2 regions of the Cytobacillus sp. IB215316 genome follow, and region 2 is predicted to be linked to the other one. Evidence: a T-box and tRNA genes for the amino acid it is inferred to sense, from the RefSeq annotation. Region 2 holds a T-box; the other holds one or more tRNA genes.
What was found. The T-box of region 2 lies ahead of ileS (isoleucine--tRNA ligase). A T-box ahead of a tRNA ligase gene usually reads a tRNA of that ligase, here a tRNA-Ile.
Positions count from the first base shown of each region.

Region 1 (7,227 bases), on a different contig from region 2:
ATTGCAAGAAATGTTACACCTAGCCTTAGCACGAGAACGCGATCGATCTTCTTTGCCCATCTTCCCGCTACTATAAATGTTAATGGTTGCATAATAACAATTGATAAGTTGTAAATCCCTAAATCTTTAAATTGACCTGACTGCTTCCATAAATACACATTTACGAATGTATTTGATAAAGCAATACTTAATGCATACAGCCCTCCAATTATTAATAATAATAGTAAATCCTTATTAACATCCACATCACCAATTAACTTGCGTAAAGCCGACATTGAAAAACTCCCCTTCTTTATCTACAAAGTAGTTTTCCAATTAGGCGATTTAGTTATGTATATAGAAATAGGCTTTTTAAATGTATGACATGTATGAAGCAGGAAAAAATTGTTGCCGTATTAATGGTAAACACGAACACAACTATTATTATGTTGACAAATAAACGTAACATCAATTGGATTTATTAAAATAAATTAGCAATGGCTTTATCCGTAAACTGTTGCTTTTTATATTAATTATTAAATGTCTATGAGAAGAAAACATGCCCAAAACGTTAGTTATATTCGTGTTTAACTTTTATTGAAAGACAATAATTTGTGCCGAAAAACAACCTAAGTAAAAGTTTATAACAAAAAAACAACAGAGGTTATACACTCTGTTGTTTTTTTGTTTACTATTTACTTCGATGCTGAATAAAGCTTAGCTACTTCATCCCAATTTACAACATTCCAAAAAGCTGAAATGTAATCAGGGCGACGGTTTTGATAGTTTAAGTAATATGCATGCTCCCATACATCTAATCCAAGAATTGGCGTTTTTCCATCCATAAGTGGAGTATCTTGGTTTGGTGTGCTCGTCACTTCTAGCTCACCGTTGTTAACAACTAACCATGCCCAGCCTGAACCAAATCGAGTAGCTCCAGCTTTTGCAAACGCTTCTTTGAAGCTGTCAAAGCTTCCGAACTTATTGTTTATCTCATCTGCAAGCTCACCAGTAGGTGCGCCCCCACCATTTGGAGATAAAATCGTCCAGAATAAGCTATGGTTCGCATGACCACCACCATTGTTACGTACTGCAGTACGAGCAGCTTCAGGAACAGCGTCCAAGTTACTCATTACATCTTCAATGCTTTTGCTTAGAAGTTCTTCATTTCCTTCTAATGCAGCATTAAGATTTGTTACATATGCATTGTGATGTTTTGTGTGATGAATTGTCATCGTTTCTTTGTCAATGTGAGGTGCTAATGCATCATATTCATAAGGTAATTTTGGTAATTCAAATGCCATAATAATTCCTCCTCAAATTATGTAATGAACTGTGTTCAATCATAGACTTTTGAACACAAAATGTGAACTGTGCAACATTCATTTTCATAATTACTAAACATGAATGTTTCTTAAGTTCGTTGCTTATAGATTAGCAAATTTTCCACAATATTTCAATTAATTTGCTTGTAACAAACCCTAATTTACTATATGTATTTTTGACTCTTCTCATTCAATCAAACTAAAAAAAGCCTTCAATATATTCCTGAAAGGCTTGCTTAGATGGACCCTGCAGGACTCGAACCTGCGACCGGACGGTTATGAGCCGTCAGCTCTAACCAACTGAGCTAAGGGTCCATGTCAAAAGCTCCATATAATCATACTAACATTGTAAAACTTTTTACAAAGCAGTAAATAAAAAATATATAATCATAATAAATTGGATGAACCCTTTTGCCACTACACCACTTAAAAATCCAAATAATGACCCTAAGCCAATTTTTGTCGCCTCTTTAACATTTTTCTTGTGCACAACTAACTCTGCTACAACAGCACCTAGAAATGGCCCGAGAATGATCCCAGCTACTGGTATTACAAAAGGTCCTACTAATAAGCCAACTGTACTACCCCATACAGCGGCTTGGCTCCCACCTAGCTTTTTGACACCGATTAGATTTGCTGCATAATCAGCACCAAATAATAACAAAACAAAAGTTCCTTGAATCATCCAAAATAACGTTGAAAATTGCTCAAAGCTAATTAGAAACCCATAAATTAAGAACCCTGCTACGATAAACAGTACACTTGGAATAATCGGATATATTAAACCAACAAAAGAAATGATAAAACAGCAAATCACTATTATCCAAATCAATAACTCCATCACCAAGCCTCCTGTACTTGTTAATAGCAATTTCATACTAGCACCGATTGTTTATGTAAGTCAATTAACTTACAAGGCTCTGTTGTTGCTATTTTTACTAAATATGGACGGTATATCGAGTATTGTAAGAGCAAATGTTAAAGCAGCAAAATGCCACGAACACTAGGTGTATACTTGCTTAAGCCTCTGGAACGGAAAAATGAATTGAAAAATAGCGTATAACAAAGAGGTATATTAAAAATCCAATTTCGATTTCCAACATACCTCTCTTGTGATTATATGCTTATTTTTACTCTCCTAATACCGCTTCAGCGATATTAACAGCGTGATCACCTATACGTTCTAAATTACTTACGATGTCCACAAATACAATTCCAGCTTGTCCAGAGCATTTGCCTTCATTTAATCGTAAAATATGCTTTTTACGCAATGTTCTTTCCATCTTATCAATCTTGTCTTCTTTCTTCACAACTTCTCGTGCTAATTCTTTATCGTTTTCTTCAAGAGATTGAATTGATTCTTTCACAGTAGAAATTGTTAATTCAAACATTTCTTTTAAATCAGCTTTTGCTAAATCAGTCATCTTCACTTTATTTGATAGCTGATAATCAACTAACTCCACAATATTCTCAAAATGATCACCTATACGTTCAATATCTCGTACGGTATCCATTAACACTGAGTGCTCTTCTGATTCATTTTGTGACAATGAAGCTGAAGAGAGTAACACTAAATAATCAGTAATTTTCCGGTCTAAATTATTGATGGCACTCTCTAGTTGCATAGATAGATCAGCATGTTTCTGCAAATTGCTATTTAAATATTTATGTGACTCTTCTAAACCTAGAGTAGCAAACTCACCCATTCTAACAACTTCTTCTTTCGCTTGACCTAATGCAATAGATGGTGATTGCTCAATAAAGTTAGGATCCAAATGCTTAGCTTTATATTCCACTACCGAATCTTTACCAGGTATAAGTTTTGTTACAATATATGCCAACACACCTATAAACGGTAATTGAATCAACGTATTCGTTATATTAAACGCTCCATGCGCGAATGCTATGGTCATTTCTGGGTTTAAATTAAATGCCTCTTGCAGCATAATAACCAATTGTGTATAGAGCTTCAATCCAACAAGAAATATAGTTGCTCCAACCAAATTAAATAATACGTGTGTCAGAGCAGCTCGCCTAGCTGCAACTGATGCTCCAATTGAAGCTAATATCGCAGTGATCGTTGTACCAATATTATCACCAAATAAAACAGGCAATGCAGCATTTAAACTCAACAGACCTTGACCATACAATTCCTGTAATATCCCAATGGTTGCACTCGAACTTTGCACGATAACAGTAAAGATTGTTCCAATAGCTACTCCAAGAATTGGAATTTCACTCATGTTCACTGTTAACTCAGCAAACGATTCGAGTGAACGTAGTGGCTTCATCCCTGAACTCATTAGTTTCAAACCATAAAAAAGTGCACCAAAGCCAAATACTACTTGACCTAAATTGTGAATTTTCTTATTTTTGAAGAAAAAGAGTAAGAGAGCCCCTACTGCTATAATTGGTAGAGCGTAATTTGACAATTTGATACCGATAATAAATGCAGTAACAGTCGTCCCAATGTTTGCCCCCATGATTACACCAATTGCTTGCCTTAAAGTCATAAAGCCAGCACTGACTAAACCAACTGTAATAACAGTTGTACCTGAGCTACTTTGAATTAACACTGTTACAATAATACCAGCTAAGACACCCATAAATGGGTTGGTCGTAAAGCGGTCTAAAATATCTCTTAATTTGTCACCTGCGGATTTTTGCAGTCCATCTCCCATGTACTTAATCCCAAATAAGAAGATACCTAAACCACCAATAAATTCAAAAATCATCTTTTGAACATCAAGTTCCACTTTTTCTACCTCCGAAAAATTATCTGACTAGTTTCGACACAAGCTTACAAAACCCTATACAATTATTAACGAAATACATTAGAATTGTAAAGGTTTTTAATAAAGAATTTACAATAGCTTAACAATCGAATGAAAGGTGGACAATTTCTGCTAGTGCTTATCGCAAATAACTGGAAAAAGCAATGTTTCAACTTATAAAATGACCATTCATATTAGACGTTGTTTTATAGTTTTCACCACGCTAAAATAATTATGATAGAGAAAAAGAAAATAAAGGGGATTATTGAGATGTCTATTTTCAGACAATTAGTTAAAAGCTTATACTCAACTAATGATATAGCTAAATTTCGTTTTCAAGGTATAGGAAAAACAATTTTGTATGTGTTTTTATTAACATTAATCTCTATTATACCTACAGCATATTTTATTGCCAGTGATATTTCTAAAGGTGTTAATACTGTGAATGAGGTTTTTGAGTCAGACCTCCCTTCTTTTTACATTGAGGATGGTCAGTTATCTACCCTTGACGAAGAACCAATTCTCATTTCAAAAAATGATTTTTCGTTAATCATCGATAGTCGTGAAAATATATCAATTATTGACACTGTTAATATTATTGATGGTGATGGCTTGGCGTTGCTAAAAAACAGAGCTGTATATGTTTCTAATGACAATGAGCAATCATTTTATTATTCAAGCTTTGGGGATATATCATTTTCTAGTGATGATATGCTAAATTTCATAAACACATTCGACTCATTATTAATAATTATCATCCCTGTTTTCATTCTTATCATGTATATTTTTTCTAGCGGTATGAAATTTCTAGGCATTACGTTACTCGCGTTCATCGGGTTGATCATAAATAGTGTCTTAACAAAAAAGATTACATATCGACATTCGTGGATTTTATCTGCATATAGTGTAACAATACCGACTTTATTTTTCACCTTAATGGATGCTTTTCACATCGTACTTCCTGCACAATTTGTGGTAAATGTTATGATAAGTGTTATCATTTTGTCATTAGCCATTCAACAAATACCTAATCCGAAGAAATAAACAAAACAGAGTAGACCTAATAGGGCTTACTCTGTTTTTATTTTACCTCATTTAACAATTCCTCCTAAATAAATAACGTAGGTAGAACTATTGTAAACCTAACATTATAACTAGCTCAGACTGTTATTAATTATTACTAATATGCATTCTTTACAAATTTTTAGGAATATTTTTCTTGGACATGCATACATAGGTATAAAAGCGATGCAAACGGGGTGGAAATAATGAAGAAAAAGATGATAGGCATTATCTTATTTTTATTTGTTATTTATATCTTTTATTATGATATAAGCATTGGCTCGTTACCTGTAATTAATTCACAAAATAATACAGAAGAAAATACGCCATTCGTTGATCGGGATGAATCACCATTAAATACACAGCAAATGGAACATCAGCTTGTTAAGGTTAAAAGAGGCGATACAGTGATATCTATTGTCGAAGAGTTATATAATGGTCCCATTCCTGTTTCAATGGAGCAGCTCTTAAATGATTTTGAAGCTTTAAATAACAATTTAAAACCAGAACAATTGCAAGCAGGCCAAACATATAAATTCCCTTTGTATGACTTTTAAGAATTCTGTTAAATTCTTGTCAATTTTGTATTTTCACTGTTACAATATTCTATGAGCAAAAAGATACTGTAATTAAAGGACATAAGATCAAATTTATTTAGAAGATAATCCTTGAAGGAGAGATATATACGTGAGTCAAATTATACATCGTACCAAAACTCGCCCAGTTAAAGTTGGTAATTTAACAATTGGTGGAAATAACGAGCTAGTTATACAAAGTATGACCACAACAAAAACGCATGATGTCGAAGCTACCGTAGCAGAAATTAAACGGTTAGAAGAAGCTGGATGTCAAATAGTTCGTGTTGCTTGTCCAGATGAACGAGCTGCCAATGCCATTGCAGAAATAAAAAGTCGCATAGATATACCACTTGTAGTTGACATTCATTTTGACTATAAGTTAGCCCTCAAAGCAATCGAAGGTGGCGCAGACAAAATTCGCATTAACCCAGGGAATATTGGAAGACGTGAAAAAGTTGAAGCTGTCGTAAATGCTGCAAAAGAAAAAAATATACCTATTCGAATTGGTGTTAACGCTGGATCTCTTGAGAAAAAGATACTCGAGAAATACGGATACCCTACTGCCGACGGTATGGTTGAGAGTGCGTTACACCATATCAAAATATTAGAAGATCTTGATTTCCATGATATCATTGTATCCATGAAAGCTTCGGATGTAAATTTAGCAATCGAGGCTTACGAAAAAGCAGCAAAGGCATTTGATTATCCTTTACATTTAGGCATTACTGAATCAGGTACTTTATTTGCCGGAACAGTAAAAAGTGCAGCTGGCTTAGGTGTCATTTTAAGTAAAGGGATTGGAAATACACTTCGTATTTCTCTTAGTGCAGACCCAGTAGAAGAAGTAAAAGTAGCTCGAGAATTACTTAAATCTTTTGGGCTTGCCTCAAATGCAGCAACTTTAATTTCATGTCCAACTTGCGGAAGGATTGAAATAGACCTTATTAGTATTGCTAATGAAGTAGAAGACTATATTTCAACAATTAAAGCGCCGATAAAAGTAGCCGTTTTAGGCTGTGCTGTGAATGGTCCCGGAGAGGCTCGAGAAGCTGATATAGGGATTGCAGGGGCTAGAGGTGAAGGACTCCTTTTCCGCCACGGTGAAATTGTTCGTAAAGTCCCTGAAGAAACCATGGTCGAAGAACTTAAGAAAGAAATTGATAAAATAGCAGCAGAGCATTACGCAAAGCAGCAAACAGAAAAAGCTTGACATATAATTGTCAAGCTTTTTTTCATCATGTTAAAAAAATGGGAGTATAAAGATGCCCAGAACAATGGATACGATACCAATTCCGATCGCCCATGCCCCCATTCCTTCTGCTCCTCTTCTGCGGGCAACAAAGCCTAATATGATACCTGCAGCTCCAAAAAGAATTGGAGCGACAAAAAGTGAAATGATCGATAGAGCCAAGGAAAGCCAACCTACCCAGTTACTTTCCACTTCCCTCGTACTACCTAAAGCTTGAATAGGTTCTGCAAACTCCGTTGATGTTTCTTCCATAAAATCCG
Region 1 is NZ_JAXBMC010000001.1:454,421-461,647, reverse strand. Features, by position in the region: gene SLH48_RS02105 (MFS transporter) at 1-275, opposite strand, end outside; gene sodA (superoxide dismutase SodA) at 675-1,283, opposite strand; tRNA gene SLH48_RS02095 (tRNA-Ile) at 1,546-1,619, opposite strand; gene SLH48_RS02090 (DUF456 domain-containing protein) at 1,663-2,145, opposite strand; gene SLH48_RS02085 (Na/Pi cotransporter family protein) at 2,435-4,060, opposite strand; gene SLH48_RS02080 (DUF1189 domain-containing protein) at 4,349-5,122, shown strand; gene SLH48_RS02075 (LysM peptidoglycan-binding domain-containing protein) at 5,347-5,697, shown strand; gene ispG (flavodoxin-dependent (E)-4-hydroxy-3-methylbut-2-enyl-diphosphate synthase) at 5,822-6,928, shown strand; gene SLH48_RS02065 (DUF4190 domain-containing protein) at 6,959-7,227, opposite strand, start outside.
Region 1: it has a tRNA-Ile gene. The T-box ahead of ileS (isoleucine--tRNA ligase) is inferred to sense a tRNA for this amino acid. The anticodon was not compared.

Region 2 (7,227 bases):
CATTGTCAATAACAGTTAATGTATCTTCTTCTGCTTTAGCAGCATCTTTTACAGCTTGTATTTCTTCTTTAGTTAATTCTAAATCGATGTACTTACTTAGGGCTTTTTCTACCTCTAATCCTTCAACAATTTCATTAGCAATGAAATCAGGCGTTTTCTTAAATGCTTTGATCGGTTCAACGAAGAAATTATAAACACCGTTAGCGCCGATAGAGAAACCTCCAGTTGAATGGTCAGCTGTCACAACAACAAGTGTGTCACCATCTTTTTTCGCAAACTCAATCACTTCTTTAAAGGCATTTTCAAAATCTTGCATTTCGCTCATCGCTGCGACGATATCATTATCGTGACCCGCCCAATCTATTTGACTGCCTTCTATCATTAGGAAAAAGCCGTCTTTATCCTTGCTTAAGCGGTCAATTGCTGTTTTTGTCATATCTTGTAAAGAAGGAATGTCAGCAGTACGGTCAATCATTTTGTCCATACCTTTTGGAGCAAATAAACCTAGAATTTGGTCGTTTTTATCTTTTAACAATTCATCACGTGTTGTAACATAACTATATCCATCCTTTTGGAATAACTTAGTTAAGTTGCGATCTTCGCGATCAAAGTATGATGTACCGCCTCCAAGCAATACGTCCACTTTATGCCCTCCGTTAATGAGGTCATCATAATAATCATCAGCGATTTGATCGTAATTCTTTCTAGATTCATCGTGAGCAGCATATGCAGCAGGTGTTGCGTGATTGATTTGTGATGTAGCTACTAAACCTGTTGCCATACCATCTTCTTTTGCTTGCTCAAGAATTGTTTTTACATCTGATTTATCGTTATCTACAGCAATAGCGCCATTATATGTTTTTACTCCACCAGACATTGCAGTTGCAGCTGCAGCAGAATCAACAACATTTTCTTCATGATCGTCTGGGTATGTAGTTTGTAATCCCACTAAGTATGGATCGAAAGCTGTTTCTTCATATTTTATTGTGTCTGGATTATCATTCATATAACGAAGAGCTGTCATATAAGGAACACCCATTCCGTCACCGACCATAAAGATCACATTCTTTACTTTGCCATTTTTTGATGAGGCTGCATTAACAACTTTTTCTTCACCATGCAAAAGGCCGATACTGCTTACTGTTAATGTACTAACAAGTGCCACAGGTAACAGTGACTTCTTCCAATTCCATTTTTTCATAACATTATTTCCTCCCTATATGTTTGATCATATAATAGTTTAAGAGAAAAATGTAAAAGAGGTATGGATAAATTACTAATATTTAGTAAATGAAATGTAAATTGGTAAAATAATGGGATGTTATTGACCGAATAATGACTAATGGTGAAACGTACTTTAAAAGAGAATACTAAGCTAGAAGGATGACCTTTGATTAACTGTGATGTTGTTAGTAAAGACTTGTAATTCATGATCTTGCTTTTAAGTTTGTTGAAAAAAGGCATGAAAAAATTTTATCACCCGTATCTTTTTTTTATCGTTATTCGTTTTATATATTGAGAGGTGCAAAAAGGAGGAGTAGATGTGTACACAAATGCTAAATCTTGCACGAACTTGGACGATCAACATGCAGCCTTGTCATTAAATGAATTAGAGAAGCATTATCAAAAGCTAACAAAATACTGTCATTTTCTTTCTCAAAATAGTTGGGATGGGGATGACCTTGTACAAGAAACATTGCTCAAGGCACTACAGCGGTATAAGGATTTGCCTGATATGAATTCCGCATTGTTAAATAAAATAGCTTATCACCAATGGATTGATAGTTGTCGAAAAAGACAGCGAGAAACAATTGAATCTACTCCAGAAACGATTGTTACTGACGTTGATCACTTAGAGCATTCTTTAGATATCATCCAAAAATTAGTGTCAAAATTAACACCAAAGCAAGCAGTCGTTTTTATTTTAAAGGAAGCATTTCAATATCAAATTACTGAAATTGCAAATATTTTAACAACGACAGAAACGGCTGTTAAAAGTATACTTCATCGTGGAAAAAAGCGGATAAAAAACATTTCACTTGATGATCCATTGTCACCAGTTCATTGCTTGTGGCCAGAGCAAGAACAAGAACAGTTAATCACTTCACTTTATTTGTCATTAAAAATGCATGATCCTGAAATACTTATCCGCGTGATTCCAAGTATTGATTCTCTAAGTAGTGATAGTGAAAAGCCAGTATGTAATAGTAAGTTGATACGTCCAATATCCTCTCGGGTAGGCATAGTTTCTATGGCAGCATAGATAAATATGATGATGGAGGAAAGAAATGAGTACAATACCTTATGTCATTGAACAAACAAGTCGTGGAGAGCGTTCCTATGATATATACTCAAGGCTTTTGAAGGATCGAATTATTATGGTTAGTGAAGAAATCAATGACCATATGGCACAAAGTGTAGTAGCACAGCTATTATTTTTACAAGCTAATGATGAAGAGAAAGATATTTCACTCTATATTAACAGTCCAGGAGGTTCGACTTCAGCAGGTTTTGCAATTTTTGATACGATGCAATATATCCAACCTGATGTACGAACGATATGCACTGGTATGGCGGCATCCTTTGGTGCTATGCTTTTACTTGGTGGAACAAAAGGGAAACGTTATGCGCTTCCAAATAGTGAAATTATGATTCATCAGCCTTTAGGAGGTGCTAAAGGTCAAGCGACAGATATAGAAATTTCAGCTAACCGAATTGTCAAGCTTCGATCACATATTAATCAAATCATTGCTGATCGGACAGGGCAATCACTCGATAAGGTGTCTAGAGATACAGATAGAGACAATTTCATGAGTGCAGAAGAAGCAAAGGAATATGGGCTTATTGATGACATCATTAACTAATCAGCAAGTGTATGAGAAATTTCTTGACACCAAAATAAATATCCATTAATATACTTTTTAATAAAAGCACACAAAATTTGATGACGAGAACAAGTAAACTAAATGATCCGTCCTCCAGAGAGCTAGTAGGTGCTGAAAGCTAGCGTTCGGACTTTAGTTGAACAATCATCTCCGAGAAGTCAAGCTGAATGAAGTAAGCTTGAACGGATTTCCCCCGTTAATAGGAACACGTATGATTGTACGTTGCTAAGTGCTATTGACCGGCGTCGATAGAAAAAGGGTGGTACCGCGGATACCCCGTCCCTTTATAGGGATGGGGTTTTTTGTGTGCTTTTAAGCTCTTTTCGTATCCTTTGTTACGTTTATTAAAGGCTCTTGTCATAAGCTTTGTTGTTATTTTTACTAAATATGGACAGTATGAAGTAGAAAAGATGGTACGAACTCTAGAGGAATTGGTCCTATAAATCTAAGTACGAAAAGCAACAATCAATGCGAAAACAGCCTTATTAAATTACAACAGTCAATCATGGTATGAAGATGCCATGAAACTTTCAAAACGAAAACAATAATACGAAACAGCCAAAATTAAAAGGAGTGGTACTGTGAGAAAGGTTGATGTGAAAGAACAAGCAAGCGATAGAGAAAAGAGAGTCCAACAACGTTGGAAAAAAGAGGATACATTTAAACAATCAATTAGCAATAGAGAAGAAAGCACAAGCTTTGTATTTTACGAAGGACCGCCCACTGCAAATGGTTTACCCCATGCAGGGCACGTGTTAGGTCGTGTTATTAAAGATTTAGTCGCACGTTATAAAACGATGGCTGGATATAAAGTGTTACGCAAAGCAGGATGGGATACACATGGCTTACCTGTAGAATTAGGTGTTGAAAAGCAATTAGGAATATCGGGTAAGCATGATATCGAAAAATATGGGATCGAAAAATTTATAAACAAGTGTAAAGAAAGTGTGTTTGCTTATGAACAACAATGGAGCACCTTTACAGAGCTAATTGGCTATTGGGTGGATGTAGAGGATCCGTATGTGACATTAGAAAATAGTTATATCGAAAGTGTATGGCATATTCTTGGAACGATTCATGAGCAAGGACTTTTATATAAAGGACATCGTGTGTCACCATATTGTCCTAGTTGCCAAACATCGTTAAGCTCCCATGAAGTTGCACAAGGATATAAAGATGTAAAGGATTTAAGTGTAACTGTTAAATTTCCTATCAAAGATCGTGAACATGAATATCTTCTTGGTTGGACGACAACACCTTGGACGCTTCCTGCAAATGTTGCATTAGCTATTAATCCTCAAATAACCTATGTAAAAGCTAAAAAAGGTAAAGAGGTGTATTACGTAGCAGAAGCATTAGCTGAAAATGTACTACAAGAAAATTATCAACTTCTTTCACGAATGAAGGGGGATGAGCTAGTAGGAATAGCGTATGACGCTCCATTTGACAACATCTCTGTAGAGAAGGGTCATATTGTTATTGAGGCGGATTTTGTAACTGATAGTAACGGAACGGGTGTCGTCCATATTGCACCAGCATATGGAGAAGATGATTATCGCGCTGCACAACAATATGAGTTAAGCTTCGTCAATGTAGTCAATGAATCAGGACGTTACACAGATGACCTTCAGATGTTTGCAGGGAGGTTTGTGAAAGATTGTGATGTAGATATTATCAAATATTTAGCAGCAAACAATCTTTTGTTTCATAAGCAAAAATATGAGCATAGTTATCCTTTTTGTTGGAGGTGTGACTCACCGTTACTGTACTATGCGACAGATAGCTGGTTCATTAAAATGACTGCTGTAAAGGATCGCTTACTTAGGAATAACGAACAGGTCACATGGCACCCAGAACATGTGAAGCACGGAAGGTTCGGCAAATTTTTAGAAAATGTTGTTGATTGGAATATAAGTAGAAATCGATATTGGGGAACGCCTCTAAACATTTGGACATGTGAACAGTGCGATCAACAATTTGTCCCAAAAAGCATTCAGGAGTTGCAAGCGAACAGTGTAGAGCATGTTGATAAAGATTTGGAACTGCATAAACCTTATGTTGACGATGTGAAGGTTGAATGTCGAAGCTGTGGGGGCAATATGAACCGTACTCCAGAGGTAGTGGATGTATGGTTTGACAGTGGCTCAATGCCATTTGCCCAACACCACTACCCATTTGAGAACGGAGAATTGTTTAAAGATCAATTTCCTGCTGATGTTATTGCCGAAGGTATTGATCAAACTAGAGGTTGGTTTTATAGTTTGTTAGCAATCTCGACATTATTCACAGGAAAAGCTCCATATAAAAGAGTACTTTCACTCGGTCATATTCTCGATGAAAACGGCCAAAAGATGTCTAAAAGTAAAGGGAATGTTCTTGATCCACTAGAATTAATTGAAGAATTTGGTGCAGATGCGTTAAGGTGGGCGCTTATAGCAGACAGTGCTCCTTGGAACTCGAAGCGTTTTTCCAAAGCAGTCGTTGCTGAAGCTAAGTCTAAGCTCGTTGACACGTTTGTAAATGTGCATAGTTTTTATACTTTATATGCAAGCATTGATCAAATCTCACCTGATTTATTTACAAATGTTCATTATTCGAGCTTAGATCATTGGGTATTATCTCGCTTAAATAGTACGATCCGAGGAGTAAAGTTGTATGTTGATGATTACCAATTTACTTTAGCTGCAAGGTTATTAAATACTTTTATGGATGAAGTAAGCAATTGGTATGTAAGAAGAACGCGCCAGCGTTTTTGGCGTGAGGGAATGGACGATGATAAGCTAGCTGCATATGCGACGCTTTATGAAGTGCTAACGAAAAGTAGTCAATTGTTAGCTCCGTTCACTCCTTTTGTTGCCGATGATGTTTTTGAGAACTTGACGGGAGAAAGTGTACACTTAAGCGACTATCCTGTAGTGGACGATACAATCATTAATCATCAGCTTGAACTTGAAATGGATGCAACACGCCAAATTGTAGAACTCGGAAGGCAAGCTCGGAATAATGCAGGATTGAAAGTGAAACAGCCACTTCAACAGCTTATTATCATGACCAAAGATGAGAAGTTCACACGGTTACAAAGTCATACTGACATCATTAAAGAAGAATTAAATGTTAAAGTGATTATGAATGAGAGTAATGAGAGTCGATATTTTCATTATTCCTTAAAGTTAAATTTTAAAAAAGCTGGCTCTAAATATGGCAAATACAGCAGTCACATTCATCAGTATCTTCAGAGTCAATCAGCAAGTAAAGTGGCAGCTCTGTTAGAAACGGAAGAACTTACTGTGGAAATTGATGGTAAGAAGTTTCAGGTAAGTTTAGAGGATATCATTGTAGAAAAATCAACAATTGGCGAATATCAAATGGCAGAAGGAGCTTCAGTTACGGTTCTTCTGGACACACAATTGACAGCTGATCTTTTACATGAAGGGAAAGTTCGAGAGCTCATTCGTGCAGTTCAGGAATATCGTAAGAAATTATTGTTACCTGTTGAAAAAAGAATCGATATTTCACTGCAGCTTGATGATGAAATGCTACAAGCAGTGAATAGCTTTGAACATTTATTACGTGAGAATTTATTAGTGAACGAACTTGAATTTGTTGAATCGTTAACTAATTTTGAAGAAGTAAAGGTAGGAAACGACACGGTTCGAATTGTTATTAAGTAAAATAGGTAGCTAAAATGAAATCTGTTGCTATCTTTAAAAATCGGAACAGCTTAAGAGGTTTGAAGGGAAAGGCTGTTTCCATTTTAATTGTTGCTTTAAACACGAATATCACTAATGTTCGTGGCATCTGTTCGACTGTAAAATGATGACGAAAATATAAAGCCACTTCTTATGGTACAAATTTGTTAATAAAAACAAAGTTTTATGAGAAGAGCTTAAGTAAAAGATGCCAATATATACCTAGATTAAAGGTTGAATCACTCATATTTATTGAAAGTACAAGATCAGGTGGAGAAACTAGCCACCTGATTTATGCTGTTTAACGTAGTCCATAAGAAATGTAGTGAATGGGATAGATCTTTGTTAATATCTTCTATTATCTTATGGTTCGGAGTATTTATTTACTTACATGTAAGAAACGATTATAATTAGAATTTGTGAGCATTAAAATCCAATTAGAAAAAGAGAGATAAAAATAAAAAACTAGAAAGCTTTTTTGTACTAGAGCTAAATCATACAATCTAGCAAAAGTTACAATGGATATATTATTAAGATCGATAAGGTCGTAATTGAAGGGGAAAATGAAGCTTTATGATAGAGTTTTTTCAAGAAATATTTAATAGCTATGCATCATTTTTTTCATTAGAAGCAATTAAACAAGTCGTATCAGA
Region 2 is NZ_JAXBMC010000003.1:248,792-256,018, forward strand. Features, by position in the region: gene SLH48_RS08250 (alkaline phosphatase) at 1-1,201, opposite strand, end outside; gene SLH48_RS08255 (sigma-70 family RNA polymerase sigma factor) at 1,544-2,263, shown strand; gene clpP (ATP-dependent Clp endopeptidase proteolytic subunit ClpP) at 2,289-2,864, shown strand; T-box leader at 2,936-3,172, shown strand; gene ileS (isoleucine--tRNA ligase) at 3,482-6,556, shown strand; gene SLH48_RS08270 (TerC family protein) at 7,148-7,227, shown strand, end outside.